DNA from 3 places in the Xanthomonas euroxanthea genome. Region 3 is predicted to be linked to each of the others. Evidence: predicted binding sites of a transcription regulator. Region 3 holds the regulator's gene; each other region holds the start of a gene.

Region 1 (4,173 bases), 1.9 Mb from region 3:
CTCATGACACCGTCGCAAGCGCGGGAGCGGTTGCGGCGGTGCGTTCGTACAGCGAGAGGTACTTCTTGCCCGCCACATCCCAGCCACTGGGACGCAACATCGCCGCGCGGCGCATCGCCGACAGCAGGCTGGGCAGGCGGAAGGTACGGAATGCGCGCTCCAGGCAACGGCGCAAGGCCTCGGCGCTGGCGTGCTGGAACAGAAAACCGGTGACGCCGTCATCCACCGTGTCGATCAGGCCGCCGGTGGCGTGCGCGATCGGCAGGCAGCCAAAGCGCTGCGCGTACATCTGGCTCAGGCCGCACGGCTCGAAGCGCGACGGCATCAGCAGGAAGTCGGCACCGGCAAACATGCGCCGCGCCAGGCCTTCCTCGAACCCGATGAAGGCACCCACCTGGCCGGGATAGCGCCGGGTCAGCTCGGCGACCTGCTGCTCGATCTCCGGCTCGCCGCCGCCGATCACCGCGATCTGGCCGCCGGCGGCCACGATCTGCGGGGCGACTTCGCAGATCAGGTCCAGGCCCTTCTGGTGCACCAGCCGCGACACCACCGCAAACAGCGGGCCGGTGCTCTCGCGCAGCCCGAAGGCCTTGCGCACCTGCGCGGCGTTGGCCTGCCGGCCCTGCCACTGATTCACGCTGAAATGCGTGTCCAGATATTCGTCGGTGCGCGGGTCCCAGCTGGCGTCGATGCCGTTGACGATGCCGGTCAGCGCGCCCTTGGCGGCGCGACCGGCCAGCAGGCGGTCCAGGCCACAGCCCTGCGCCGGGCCGGTGATCTGCTGGGCATAGCTGACACTGACCGTGTTGACGTGGTCGGCATGCACGATGCCGCCACGCAGGAACGACATCTGCCCGTAGAACTCCAGCTCGGCCACGCGCTCGGCGGGGATGCCCAGCGCAGCGGCCATCGAATACGGCACCAGGCCCTGGTAGGCCAGGTTATGGATGGTCAACAGGCACGGCGTGGTGCCGCCGGACCAGCGCACATAGGCGGCAGCCAGCGCACACGGCCAGTCGTTGAGGTGCAGCAGGCGCGGCTTCCAGCCCAACCCGGCGTGGCCGGCGGCGATCTGCGCGGCGGCATGCGACAAGGTGGCAAAGCGGATCGCGTTGTCTTCGAACTCCGACCCGCTGGTGCTCACATAAGGCGACCCGTCGCGCTCGAACAATTCCTTGGACAGCAGGATGTAGATCGGCAGGCCGTCCGATTGCACGATGCGGCCGATGTCGCAGGCCGGCAGTGCCGCATGCGCCAGTACCCGGCCGACGATCTCCACCTTGCCCGCACGCGCCAGCACTGCGCGGTAGCCGGGGATCAGTACCCGCACGTCGTAGCGATGGCGCAGCGCGCGCGGCAGCGCCGCCGCCACATCGCCCAGGCCGCCAGCCTTGATGAAGTCCGCCATCTCCGACACCACGAACAAGGCGCCGCGGGTATCGGCCGGCGACACCGGCAGACGTTCGTGATGGCGAATGAAGCGCCCGCGTGCATCACGCGGCCGCCCGCTCTTCTTCAAAGTGGGGAGCAACGTACTGCGCTCAAAGCGTGCGGTAGTGGCGTGAAGCGGCATCATGGCAACCATCTAAACGTCCGTCGTAAAGTGGGTGGAGACGGAAAACAGCGAAGCGACAACCATCATCTGCCGATTCAGCCAGACGACCTGCTACGAATGAGGAGCGGGGCCAACGCGCGTACTCCACGTCGTCCTTGAGATGAATCTACACCCCGGGCAAATAAAATATGCGTGAATACGTGCTGACTTTTCTGCGACACCGACATTCCCTTGCGCATGGTCGCGTGTACGTCCCGGCATAAGCGGCGCGTCGCCGTGTGATGACATCCCCGCCGTGGTGCGTGGTTGTTGAAACGCACCGGAAGCAGGCGCTGGCCGCGGCGCCCTCCAGTACCCGCCTGACTCGTTCAGTCACAGGCAGACGTCGCCTTTCGACCATCGCCGGCCATCGTGCGCGCAGGCTGGAACTGCGCAGACCTGTCCGGACCGCTTAAGCAAGACGCTTGCACGCCGATAACCAGCGGTAGCATCACGACTTTCCGAGACCCCGGCGCATGGCAGACCAGCCTGAACTTCCAAGCCGCCCACGTGGCGGGCTGCGCCGCCTGTTGCCCTGGGGTGGCGCGGACAGCGCACGCCCGGCCGCCGCCCTGCCCAGCGTGATCGGCGGCGGGCACGGCGGGCACGGCCTGGCCGCGCATCAGCTGGTGCCGGCCAAGAACAAGTCCGGCGCGCACGACCCGGCTGCCGCCACCGCCCTGCTGATGCGCCTGTTCTCGCATGCCGCGCACCCGGAGGCCTTGCTGCTGGCCTTTGCCGAGGGCATCACCAGCCTGCATGGCGAACTCGGCGACATGGGCGTGCGCCTGAGCGCGGCCTATGCGGCCGGCGACTGGCCCGGCTACGGCCGCGCCTTGCGGCAATTGATCGACAAGTACATCCGCACCATCGATACCGGCGACTCGCTGGCCGAAGGGCGCACCGAAGCCGAGCAGCTGCGCGACCTGCTGCGTCACGCACTGGGCAATGCCTTGGCCACGCTGCTGCAACGCAGCCCGGAGCTGGCCGAAGAAGCACAGACCCTGGCATCGGCGCTGCGCCACTGGCGCCCCGGCCATGAACTGATCACCCTGGACCAACGCTTGCGCGAACTGAGTCATCAGATCGGCCTGCGTGCCGAAGATGCCAGCGAACAGCAGAACCTGTTGCTGGGCCTGTTCGACCTGTTGCTGGAGAACGTGGGCGAACTGCTCGACGATCGCAGCTGGCTGCAGGGGCAGATCTCGGTGGTGCGGCAGCTGATCTCCGGGCCGCTGGATGTCGGCTCGATCGAGCAGGCACGCGGCACCCTGCGCGAGGTCATCTACAAGCAGGGCCTGCTCAAGCAAGGCATTGCCGACTCCAAGACCGCCATGCGCGAGATGATGGTGTCCTTCGTCGACCGGCTCGACGGCATGGCCACCAGCACCGGCGAGTACCACGATCGCGTTGCCGGCTATTCGCAGGCGATCGGCGACGCTCGCAGCATTCCCGACCTCAATCGCCTGCTGCAGGACGTGTTGCAGGACACCGCCGGCGTGCAGGCGCAGGCGCTGGCCGCGCGCGACGAGCTGCTCGCCGCACGTCGCCAGGTCGAGGACGCCGAGCAGCGCATCGCCCTGCTGGAACAGGAACTCAAGGACGTGGCCGGCCTGGTGCGCGAAGACCAGCTGACCGGGGCGCTGAACCGCCGCGGCTTCGAAGAGCTGTTCCAGCGCGAAGCCGCCCGTACCCAGCGCGGCGGCCAACCCTTGTGCGTGGCGATGCTGGACCTGGACGACTTCCGCCGCCTCAACGAGACCCACGGCCATGCCGGCGGCGACGCCGCGCTGCGCCATACGGTGGACGTGGCCAAGTCGGTGCTGCGCACCACCGATGCCATCGCCCGCTTCGGCGGCGAGGAGTTCGTGTTGCTGTTGCCGGACTCCACCATCTTCGAAGCCAGTGCGGCGGTGATCCGCCTGCAGCGCGCGCTGGCGCAACGCTCGCTGTTGCACGACGACGTGCGCCTGTTCGTCAGCTTCAGCGGCGGCGTGGCGCTGCGCCATCTCGACGAAACCCAGGACGATGTCATCCGCCGTGCCGACCGCGCCATGTACGAGGCCAAGTCGGCCGGCAAGAATCGCGTGGTCAGCGCCGACTGAGCGCAACCGTCGGCGGAGCGCATGGCTCGTCCGCCCCGCCTGGAGCGGTGAAGGCCGCCGCCCGGTGCGCTCCTCGGCACAGGGTGGCGTGGCCGTGCAGGGCGGCGCCGTTGGCGCGGCGGCCCGAGCAGAGACGTGTCGGCAGCGATTTCCGCCGGCTATGGCGTGCCGGCTGATCCAGCACGCGGGGCGATCACGTCGCGCCGGTGCGGGCGCCCATCCCGCGCCCGGCCCGCCGCAGCGCGGATCAATGCGCCGCCGGCTTGCCGCGCAGCTTCTGGAACAGCATCACCGCGCCCAGCACGACCGCACCGGCCACCACGCCCACCAGCATGTTGCCCAACGCATCGACCAGCCAGCCCATGCCACCGGCAGACTTGGTCAGGTCCTGCACGGTGTGGTGCAGCGCCGGGATGTTGTGCACCAGGATGCCGCCGCCGACCAGGAACATCGCCAGCGTGCCGGCCACCGACA
Region 2 (4,173 bases), 1.8 Mb from region 3:
GTCGATGCATCCCTGGCCAAGGTGCTTGAGCCGGAGCACGTGCAGCTGCGTCTCGAACTTGCAGCCGAAGGAGCGCGCAACACGGCTATCCATCGCATCCTCGCCCAGTCCGACGCCATCGTCCTGAAGCAATTCATCGATGCGGCGGAACGATGCGGCCTTCCGCCGGGAATGGATCGTACGCAGCTGACGACTGCGATGATGATGATCACGGCAGCCTTCAATGGCTTCATGGTGCGTGCGGCAACCGGTCAGCAGGCCGATAGGCAGGCGATTGCCAAATTCGTGAAGCAGCTTATCAACGCACTGCTGGAGCCTGCGCATGCCCCGCCGTAGGGGCGAGTGAGTCCAGCGGATCAGATGTGGGCGGCGCTCTGGCGCGCTGTAGCTACGACAACGGCCTGGTGTCACGCCCTTCCATGTCGTCTATGCATCGTCAACGCCTCGGCCTGTTGCTTTGCCATGCAACGGGAAAAGGCGCCACGGGAGGCGTACGCAGGCAGGTCGAGGGGCCGCGAATGCGCCGTCAGAAATAGAAGCCGATATTGAGGTTGAAGCGCGAGTGCCAGCGCGACCGCTCGCCATCATCGATCCCTATGCCGTTTCCACCTGCAAACCACATGTTCTTGCCCGCAATCCAGTCCAGATAGGTCAGCATCGCTCCCTTCTTTACACTGCAGCCGGTGACGTTCTGCACGGACGAGCGCACGCCAGGTCCACCGCTGTAGGGCATCGTCTTGCTGAGATTGTTGTAGCAAGTGACGTCTTCGAGCCACCCTGTCTTGCCGAAGGAATAGGCAATGTTCGCGGTGGGCACGTCCGCCTCGGCGGCGATCTCGAACGGGAACAGGAAGGCCGACATCGCGATCCGGTCTCCAGGCACGTCATAACGGTAACGCGCCCACTGCAGCTGGGTAGTCCAGCGGCCGGCGGTCCATTGCGCATGGACCGCTGCACTTCCATATCCGTGACGATTGCGGTCCGTGTTGTTCAGGATGTGGCCGTAGAACGCCGATACACCGAGGGCTGCGGTTCCATGGGTCATCGCATAGCGATGTTCATAGCGCAGATTGATGCGATGGCGTTCGCGATATGGATGCGCATCTGTATCAGCGACGTCGAACGAGTAGCGATCGTAACGGGCGCCGTCTCCATATTCATCGCCCAGGAACCATCCGATGTGCAGCGTATTGCTTTCGTCTGTCCGTGTCACAACAACACCCGGATCGTAGTCATCCTCAATGCCGAGGTAATAACCCGATCCGAACCAGAAGCTGTTCGAGGCGGTCGGTAGCAAGCCGAATGGCACTTGCTGGATCCCCGCCTTGACGGTGATACGGTCGCTCACGTTCCAGCCCACAAATGCGTGGTGCACGGCATCGAACCCGTCGTACCAGCGATGCTGGATCGACACGAAGACCGGTCCGGTGCCTGCGTTCAGATCCACCCTGAGCAATTCAAGGTCCAGCGGTTGGGACGGCGCGTAGTCCAGCCACCCGTAGTTGAAGCGCACAGCGCCCCCGAGCTTGGCATAGGTTTCGTTAGCCGCTGCATCCTGGGCGGCCGCATTGCTGGATGCTGCGATAGGCGCAAGCAATAGCAATAGCTTGGATAGTCGTTTCATCGGGTATGTGTGGCGGACATTGTTGGGCAGTCCTATATCGGCCGTAAGCTCTGCGGCCTGAGGACCGCGTGGCGCTCAAGTTCGGGTGTTGCATGTCGATATCCAGCGGAGCAGGGGTGCCCGAGCGCGGCGCGCCAACTTCATTTCGGGAGCATCGATGAGCAGGCGGTTGATTCGTCGCAACAGTGTGGCCAGTCGCTTGATGATTGGAACGGGGATCTTGGCGTTGCTGTGCTTCGGCTTGACGGCCGCTATCAGCTATTGGCGCAGTAGCGAGGCGTTACTTGGGTCATCCCGGGAGATGCTGCGCGAAGTGGCGCGTCACGAGGCCAGCGAAATCTCATCGGACGTTGGGTCCGCCTTCAACACGGGCGCGACCCTGGCCAATACGTTCCGCATCGAGCGCAAGGCCGATGGCGTGAGCCGCGCGTCGGCCGCGTCGGTGTTGCGCGAGCAATTGCGACTGCAAAAGAACTGGCTGGGCATCAGCACGCTCTGGGAGCCCGAGGCGTTCGATGGCCGCGACTCTGCCAATATCAACGCGCCATTTCATGACGCGACCGGACGCTTCATGGTGTATTGGTCGTACCAGAAGGACGCGTTGGTGCGGGAGGCCTTGCATAGCTATGACAAGCCGGGAGAAGGGGACTGGTACCTGGCCGCCCGCAAGAGCCATGCGCCGGTGGTACTTGAGCCGTATTACTATCCGGTGGCCGGCGTTGACACGCTCATGACCACCTTGAGCACGCCGATCATGGAGGATGGCCATTTCCTCGGCACGGTCAACATCACCATCTCCCTGGATGCGTTGCAGAAACGGGTTGCGAGGCTTCGCCCGCTGGACGTCGGGCAGGCGATCCTGCTGTCGCCGACTGGCGCGGTGATGGCGAGCGCCGACACAAAGCAGGTCGGCAAGAAGATGACCGATGCTCATACGCAAGCCATGCTCGCTCAGGTGCGCTCGGGGAAAGTGAGTAGTGACGAGACACAGCTGGCTGGAGCTGATTGGCTGCGGGTGTTCGTGCCGTTGCGTCTGGGGGAGGCGCCAGAGGTCTTTGCGCTCGGCATCATGGTTCCCAAGCACCACGTCATGGCGCAGGCCCGCTCCTTGCTTTGGGTGATCATCGTCGTGGGCCTGCTCTCGGCTGCCTTGCTCAGCGCCGCACTCTATGTCTTGTTGCGCCGCCAGGTGTTGGCGCCCCTGGCCGAGGCGGTGCGTGTATCTGCCGCAGTATCGTCCGGCGAACTCAATAGCCGGATCGCACCCCGTCGTCAGGATGAGATGGGCCAGCTGTTGCTGTCGATGGGCACGATGCAGGCGCAGCTACGCGCGGTCATCGAGGCCCAGGACGACATGGCGACGCGGCATGATGCCGGAGAGATGAGCTACCGCATGAATGCAGAGCGCTTTCCAGGCGAGTACGGCCGGATGGTGGCTGGCACCAACGACCTGGTGGATGCGCATGTACAGGTCCAGCGGCAACTCGTCGCGGTCATGTCGCGTTACGCCGTAGGAGACATGCAGGCGGATATGCCGCAACTGCCGGGTGAGAAGGCGGCGCTGAGCGACGCGATGGCAGCGACCAAGCGCAATCTCCAGGCGATCAACCGCCAGATTCTCGCGTTGGCGCAGGCTGCCGAGTCCGGAGACTTCTCGACGCGAGGCGATGCCGCTGCGTTCGATCACGATTTCCGCGGCATGGTGGAGGGGCTGAACAATCTGATGCAGACCACCGATATCAACCTTGCGGAACTCTCCCGCCTGCTGCAGTCGATTGCCGCCGGCGACCTTACCGCGCGGATGACCGGCGACTTCCGCGGCGTCTTTGCTCAAATGCGCGACGATGCCAATGCCACTGCCAGCCAGTTGGCGATGATTGTGAGCAGCATCCAGACCTCGGCGGTTTCCATCAAGGGCGCCGCCAGCGAAATCGCTGCGGGCAATCAGGATCTGTCGCAACGAACCGAGCAGCAGGCCGCCAACCTTGAAGAGACAGCTGCATCGATGGAGGAGCTGACGTCCACCGTCAGGCAGAATGCCGAGGGCGCGCACCAGGCGAACCAGCTCGCCATCGGCGCCGCCAGCGTCGCTGCCCAGGGTGGGCAGGTCGTGAACCAGGTGGTCGAGACGATGAGCGGTATCGAGGCCTCTTCCAGAAAGATTGCCGACATCATCTCCGTCATCGACGGAATAGCATTCCAGACCAACATCCTGGCATTGAATGCTGCAGTGGAGGCGGCACGCGCGGGCGAACAGGGCCGTGGCTTTGCGGTTGTCGCCTCCGAAGTGCGTACCCTCGCACAGCGCTCCTCCGGCGCGGCCAGGGAGATCAAGCATCTCATCGACGACTCGGTGCAGCGCGTCGGCGAAGGCTCCATTCTGGTGCACAACGCCGGCAAGACCATGAGTGAAGTGGTTGCGAGCGTACAGCGCATGACCGACATCATGGGCGAGATTTCCGCCGCCTCGCAGGAACAATCGGCCGGCATCGAACAGGTCAACCAGACCGTCACCCAGATGGATGAGGCGACTCAGCAAAACGCAGCGC
Region 3 (4,173 bases):
GCTGGTGCTGCCTGCCAACGCGCACTTTTCCGACCTCGACGAGGTCGTGCGCCGCTTCGCCCACGCCAAGCCCCAGGGCGTGGTGCTGACCAAACTTGACGAGACCGGCCGCTTCGGTAGTGCGCTGTCGGTCGTCGTCGATCACCAAATGCCCATCACCTGGGTGACTGACGGACAGCGGGTCCCCGACGACCTGCACCGCGCCAATGCCGCCAGTCTCGTTCTTCGCCTTGAAGATTTGCGGCGCGCTGCCGATAAGCCCTGTACTCCGGAGCACAACCATGCAGTCGCGTGAATACGCCAAGCTGACCAACGCCTTCCCCCTGTCGGCGACCCGTCCCGAGCCTTTGGGCCCGGTGCGCACCATTGCCGTGACCGGTGGCAAGGGCGGCGTGGGCAAAACCAACATCTCCGCCAACCTGGCCGTGGCGCTGGCCGACATGGGCAAGCGCACCCTGCTGCTGGACGCCGACCTGGGCCTGGCCAACCTGGACGTGGTGCTGGGCCTGTCGCCCAAGTACACCCTGGCCGACCTGATCGCCGGCCGCTGCACGCTGGACGAGGTGATCATCGAAGGTCCCGGCGGCGTGCTGGTGGTCCCGGCCGCCTCCGGTCGCCGCCACATGGCCGAACTGGCCCCGGCCCAGCACATCGGCCTGGTCAACGTGTTCTCCGAACTGGAACGCGACCTGGACGTGATGGTCATCGACACCGCCGCCGGCATCACCGACAGCGTGCTGACCTTCTGCCAGGCCGCCCAGGACACCGTGGTGGTGGTCTGCGACGAGCCGGCCTCGATCACCGACGCCTACGCGCTGATCAAGGTGCTCTCGCGCGAACGCGGCGTGGACCGCCTGCAGATCATCGCCAACATGGTGCGCGACCCCAACGAAGGCCGCCTGCTGTACGACAAGCTGTCGCGGGTCTGCGAAAAATTCCTCGGCGACGTGTCGCTGAACTACCTCGGCCACGTGCCGCAGGACGACTGGTTGCGCCTGTCGGTACAGCGCCAGCAACCGGTCATCAAGGCCTACCCCGCCAGTCCGTCGGCGCAGGCCATTGCAGAAATCGCTCGCCGTACCTCGCGCTGGCAGGCCCCGACCGTGTCCCGCGGCAACGTCGAATTCTTCGTCGAACGCATCATCCAACGGGGAGTGGCCGCATGAGCACCGCTACCGCAACCACGGCCACCGCGCAGTACCGTGCCGTGCAGCGCAACAACGCCAATGACATCGTCACCCAGCACGCCGACCTGGTGCGCCGCATCGCCCACCATCTGGCCGCGCGCCTGCCGGCGAGCGTGGAAGTGGACGACCTGATCCAGGCCGGCATGATCGGCCTGATCGAAGCCTCGCGCAGTTACGATTCCGAGCAGGGCGCCTCGTTCGAGACCTATGCCTCGATCCGCATCCGCGGCTCGATGATCGACGAGATCCGCCGTGGCGACTGGGTGCCGCGCTCGGTGCACCGACGCGCACGCGATGCCGCCGCGGCCGTGCGCAAGATTGAGCAGCACACCGGCCGCGCAGCCGCCGCCACCGAAGTGGCCGCCGCGATGGAGATGCCGCTGCCGGACTACCTGCGTCTGATGGAAGATGCCGCCCGCGGCCAGGTGCTGAGCCTGGAGTCGCGGATCGAGGATCACGGCGAGCTGGACACCACCGCCAAGGGTGGCCCCAATCCGCAGCAGATGATGGAGCGCGGCGAGTTCGGCCGCGAGCTGGGCAAGGCCATCGGCCAGTTGCCCGAGCGCGAGCAGCTGGTGCTGTCGCTGTACTACGAACAGGAATTGAACCTGAAAGAAATCGGCGCCGTGCTCGGTGTCAGCGAATCGCGCGTGTGCCAGATCCATGGCCAGGCGGTGGTGCGTCTGCGCGGCCGCCTCAAGGTCTTCGAACTGGCCGATGCCGGTGTCGAAATTGACGAATGATTTTTTCGCGTATTTTTTAGTGTTAGGAGCTTGATGTGAACAAGAACATGCGGATTTTGATCGTGGACGACTTCTCGACGATGCGGCGCATCGTCAAGAATCTGTTGGGCGATCTTGGCTTCACCAATACCGCAGAGGCCGAAGACGGCAACAGCGCATTGGCGGCGTTGCGGGCTGGCCCGTTCGATTTCGTGGTCACCGACTGGAACATGCCCGGCATGACCGGCATCGACCTGCTGCGCAACATCCGCGCCGACGCCAAGCTCAAGCACCTGCCGGTGATGATGGTGACCGCCGAAGCCAAGCGCGAGCAGATCATCGAAGCGGCCCAGTGCGGCGTGAACGGCTACATCATCAAGCCGTTCACCGCGCAGACGCTGGAAGAGAAGCTGGGCAAGGTGTTCGAACGTCTGGCGGCGACCGCCTGATGAACGCCACCGTGGACACCAATGCCGAACGCGCCGCGTTGATCGACCGCCTGCAGGGCGCGCTCGATGCACTGGAAAGCGGTGACGAAGCTGCGTGGAAGCGCGAGGTCGACCACCTCGCCGCCCTGCGCACGCGCCCGATGATGCAGGGCCTGAGCCGGCTTGCGCGCGAACTCGGCCAGGCGCTGGGCGAGTTGCCCACCGTGCCCGAGGAAGCCGGCGAGCTGGACGATGCGTGTTCGCGCCTGGACCACGTGGTGGAGATGACCGAGAAGGCCAGCCATCGCACGCTGGATCTGGTCGAGGAATGCCGTGAGCTGGCCAACCAGCTACGCGACGGTGGGCTCAATCAGGACCAGGGCGCGCTGATGGACAAGATGCGCCACAACCTGACCGAGCTGTCGCTGGCGCAGAGCTACCAGGACCTGAGCGGGCAGATCATCCGTCGCGTGGCCGGCATCGTCCGGCGCGTGCACGAGGGCTTCGGTGCGCTCGGCCTGCCGCCGAAGAATCCAGAGCCGAAGAAAGACGACGGCGGTCTTGCCGGTCCTGCAGTCAAGGGCCTGGACCGTCACGCGGTGTCGCAGGACGACGCCGATGACCTGCTGTCCGGATTGGGGTTGTAACCATGAGTGCTGTTCCAGACGATATTGCTGCCGATTTCATCGTCGAGGCCCAGGAAATCCTGGACCGCCTCGGCGAACAGCTGGTGTCGCTGGAACAGGCACCTGACGAAGCCGACCAGCTGAACGCGGTGTTCCGCGGCTTCCACACGCTCAAGGGCGGCGCCGGCTTTCTGGCGATCAAGCCGATGGTCGAGCTCTGCCACGCCGCCGAGGAAACCCTGGGCATGGCGCGCTCCGGCCAGGCGGTGTTGCAGGCGCATCACTTCGATGCCGCGCAGCAGTCGCTGGATTACCTGCAGGCCATGCTGGATGCAATGGGCTCGGGCGAAGCCGTGCCGCATGCACCGGCCTCGCTGATTGCGCAGTTCGATGCCAAGAGCGGCCCGCCGGCGGTCAAGGCCGCGCCCAAGGCCGCCGCCGCAGCGCCCGCACCCGACGACGCACATGGCGCCGCTGCGCCCGGCGCCAAGGCCGCGCCCAAGGCGGCGGCCAAGGGAGCCGACGCCGAGCAGACCGTGCGCGTGGACACCAAGCGCCTGGATGCCATCGTCAACCTGATCGGCGAACTGGTGCTGTCGCGCAATCGCCTCAAGACCCTGCGCACCCGCCTGCGCGACGAGGAACTCGACCGCGCGGTCAGCACGCTGGACATCGCCACCGCACGCCTGCAGACCGCGGTGATGCGCACCCGCATGCAACCGGTCAGCAAGGTGTTCTCGCGCTTTCCCAAGGTGGCCCGCGATGTCGCGCGCACCCTGTCCAAGGAAGTGGAGCTGGAGCTGATCGGCGCCGAGACGGAACTGGACCGCAACCTGGTCGAGGCCCTGGCCGACCCGCTGGTGCACCTGGTGCGCAATGCGATCGACCACGGCATCGAATCGCCGGCCCTGCGCGAAGCCACAGGCAAGCCGCGCAGCGGCCATGTGCGGCTGTCCGCGCAGCAGGAGGGCGACTACGTCAGCATCGAGATCCAGGACGACGGCGCCGGCATCGACCCCGAGCGCCTGCGCGAGATCGCCCGCAACAAAGGCCTGATCGACGCCGAAGCCGCCGCCCGCCTGAGCACCGACGAGTGCCTGCATCTGATCTTCATGCCGGGCTTCTCGACCAAGGCCGAGGTCACCGACATCTCCGGCCGTGGCGTGGGCATGGACGTGGTGCAATCGCGCATCCGCGAACTCAGCGGGCA

Evidence for each region. The regulator FliA, encoded in region 3, starts transcription of late flagellar genes. The targets are predictions, from matches to a motif close to TAAAGTTTNNCNNNCNNNGGCCGATAA.
Region 1: the regulator FliA is predicted to act here: its motif matches at 2,007-2,033, upstream of H7A86_RS02050 (GGDEF domain-containing protein).
Region 2: the regulator FliA is predicted to act here: its motif matches at 1,700-1,726, upstream of H7A86_RS21130 (methyl-accepting chemotaxis protein).

Annotation. Positions count from the first base shown of each region.
Region 1 covers NZ_LR861803.1:479,549-483,721, reverse strand. Annotated here, with positions in the region: gene H7A86_RS02060 (1,4-alpha-glucan branching enzyme) at 1-5, opposite strand, end outside; gene glgA (glycogen synthase GlgA) at 2-1,585, opposite strand; gene H7A86_RS02050 (GGDEF domain-containing protein) at 2,071-3,699, shown strand; gene H7A86_RS02045 (DUF808 domain-containing protein) at 3,947-4,173, opposite strand, start outside.
Region 2 covers NZ_LR861803.1:561,366-565,538, forward strand. Annotated here, with positions in the region: gene H7A86_RS02355 (TetR/AcrR family transcriptional regulator) at 1-336, shown strand, start outside; gene H7A86_RS02360 (hypothetical protein) at 527-1,624, opposite strand; gene H7A86_RS21130 (methyl-accepting chemotaxis protein) at 1,782-4,173, shown strand, end outside.
Region 3 covers NZ_LR861803.1:2,368,023-2,372,195, reverse strand. Annotated here, with positions in the region: gene flhF (flagellar biosynthesis GTPase FlhF) at 1-295, shown strand, start outside; gene H7A86_RS10060 (MinD/ParA family protein) at 282-1,166, shown strand; gene H7A86_RS10055 (RNA polymerase sigma factor FliA) at 1,163-1,930, shown strand; gene cheY (chemotaxis response regulator CheY) at 1,966-2,358, shown strand; gene H7A86_RS10045 (protein phosphatase CheZ) at 2,358-2,984, shown strand; gene H7A86_RS10040 (chemotaxis protein CheA) at 2,987-4,173, shown strand, end outside.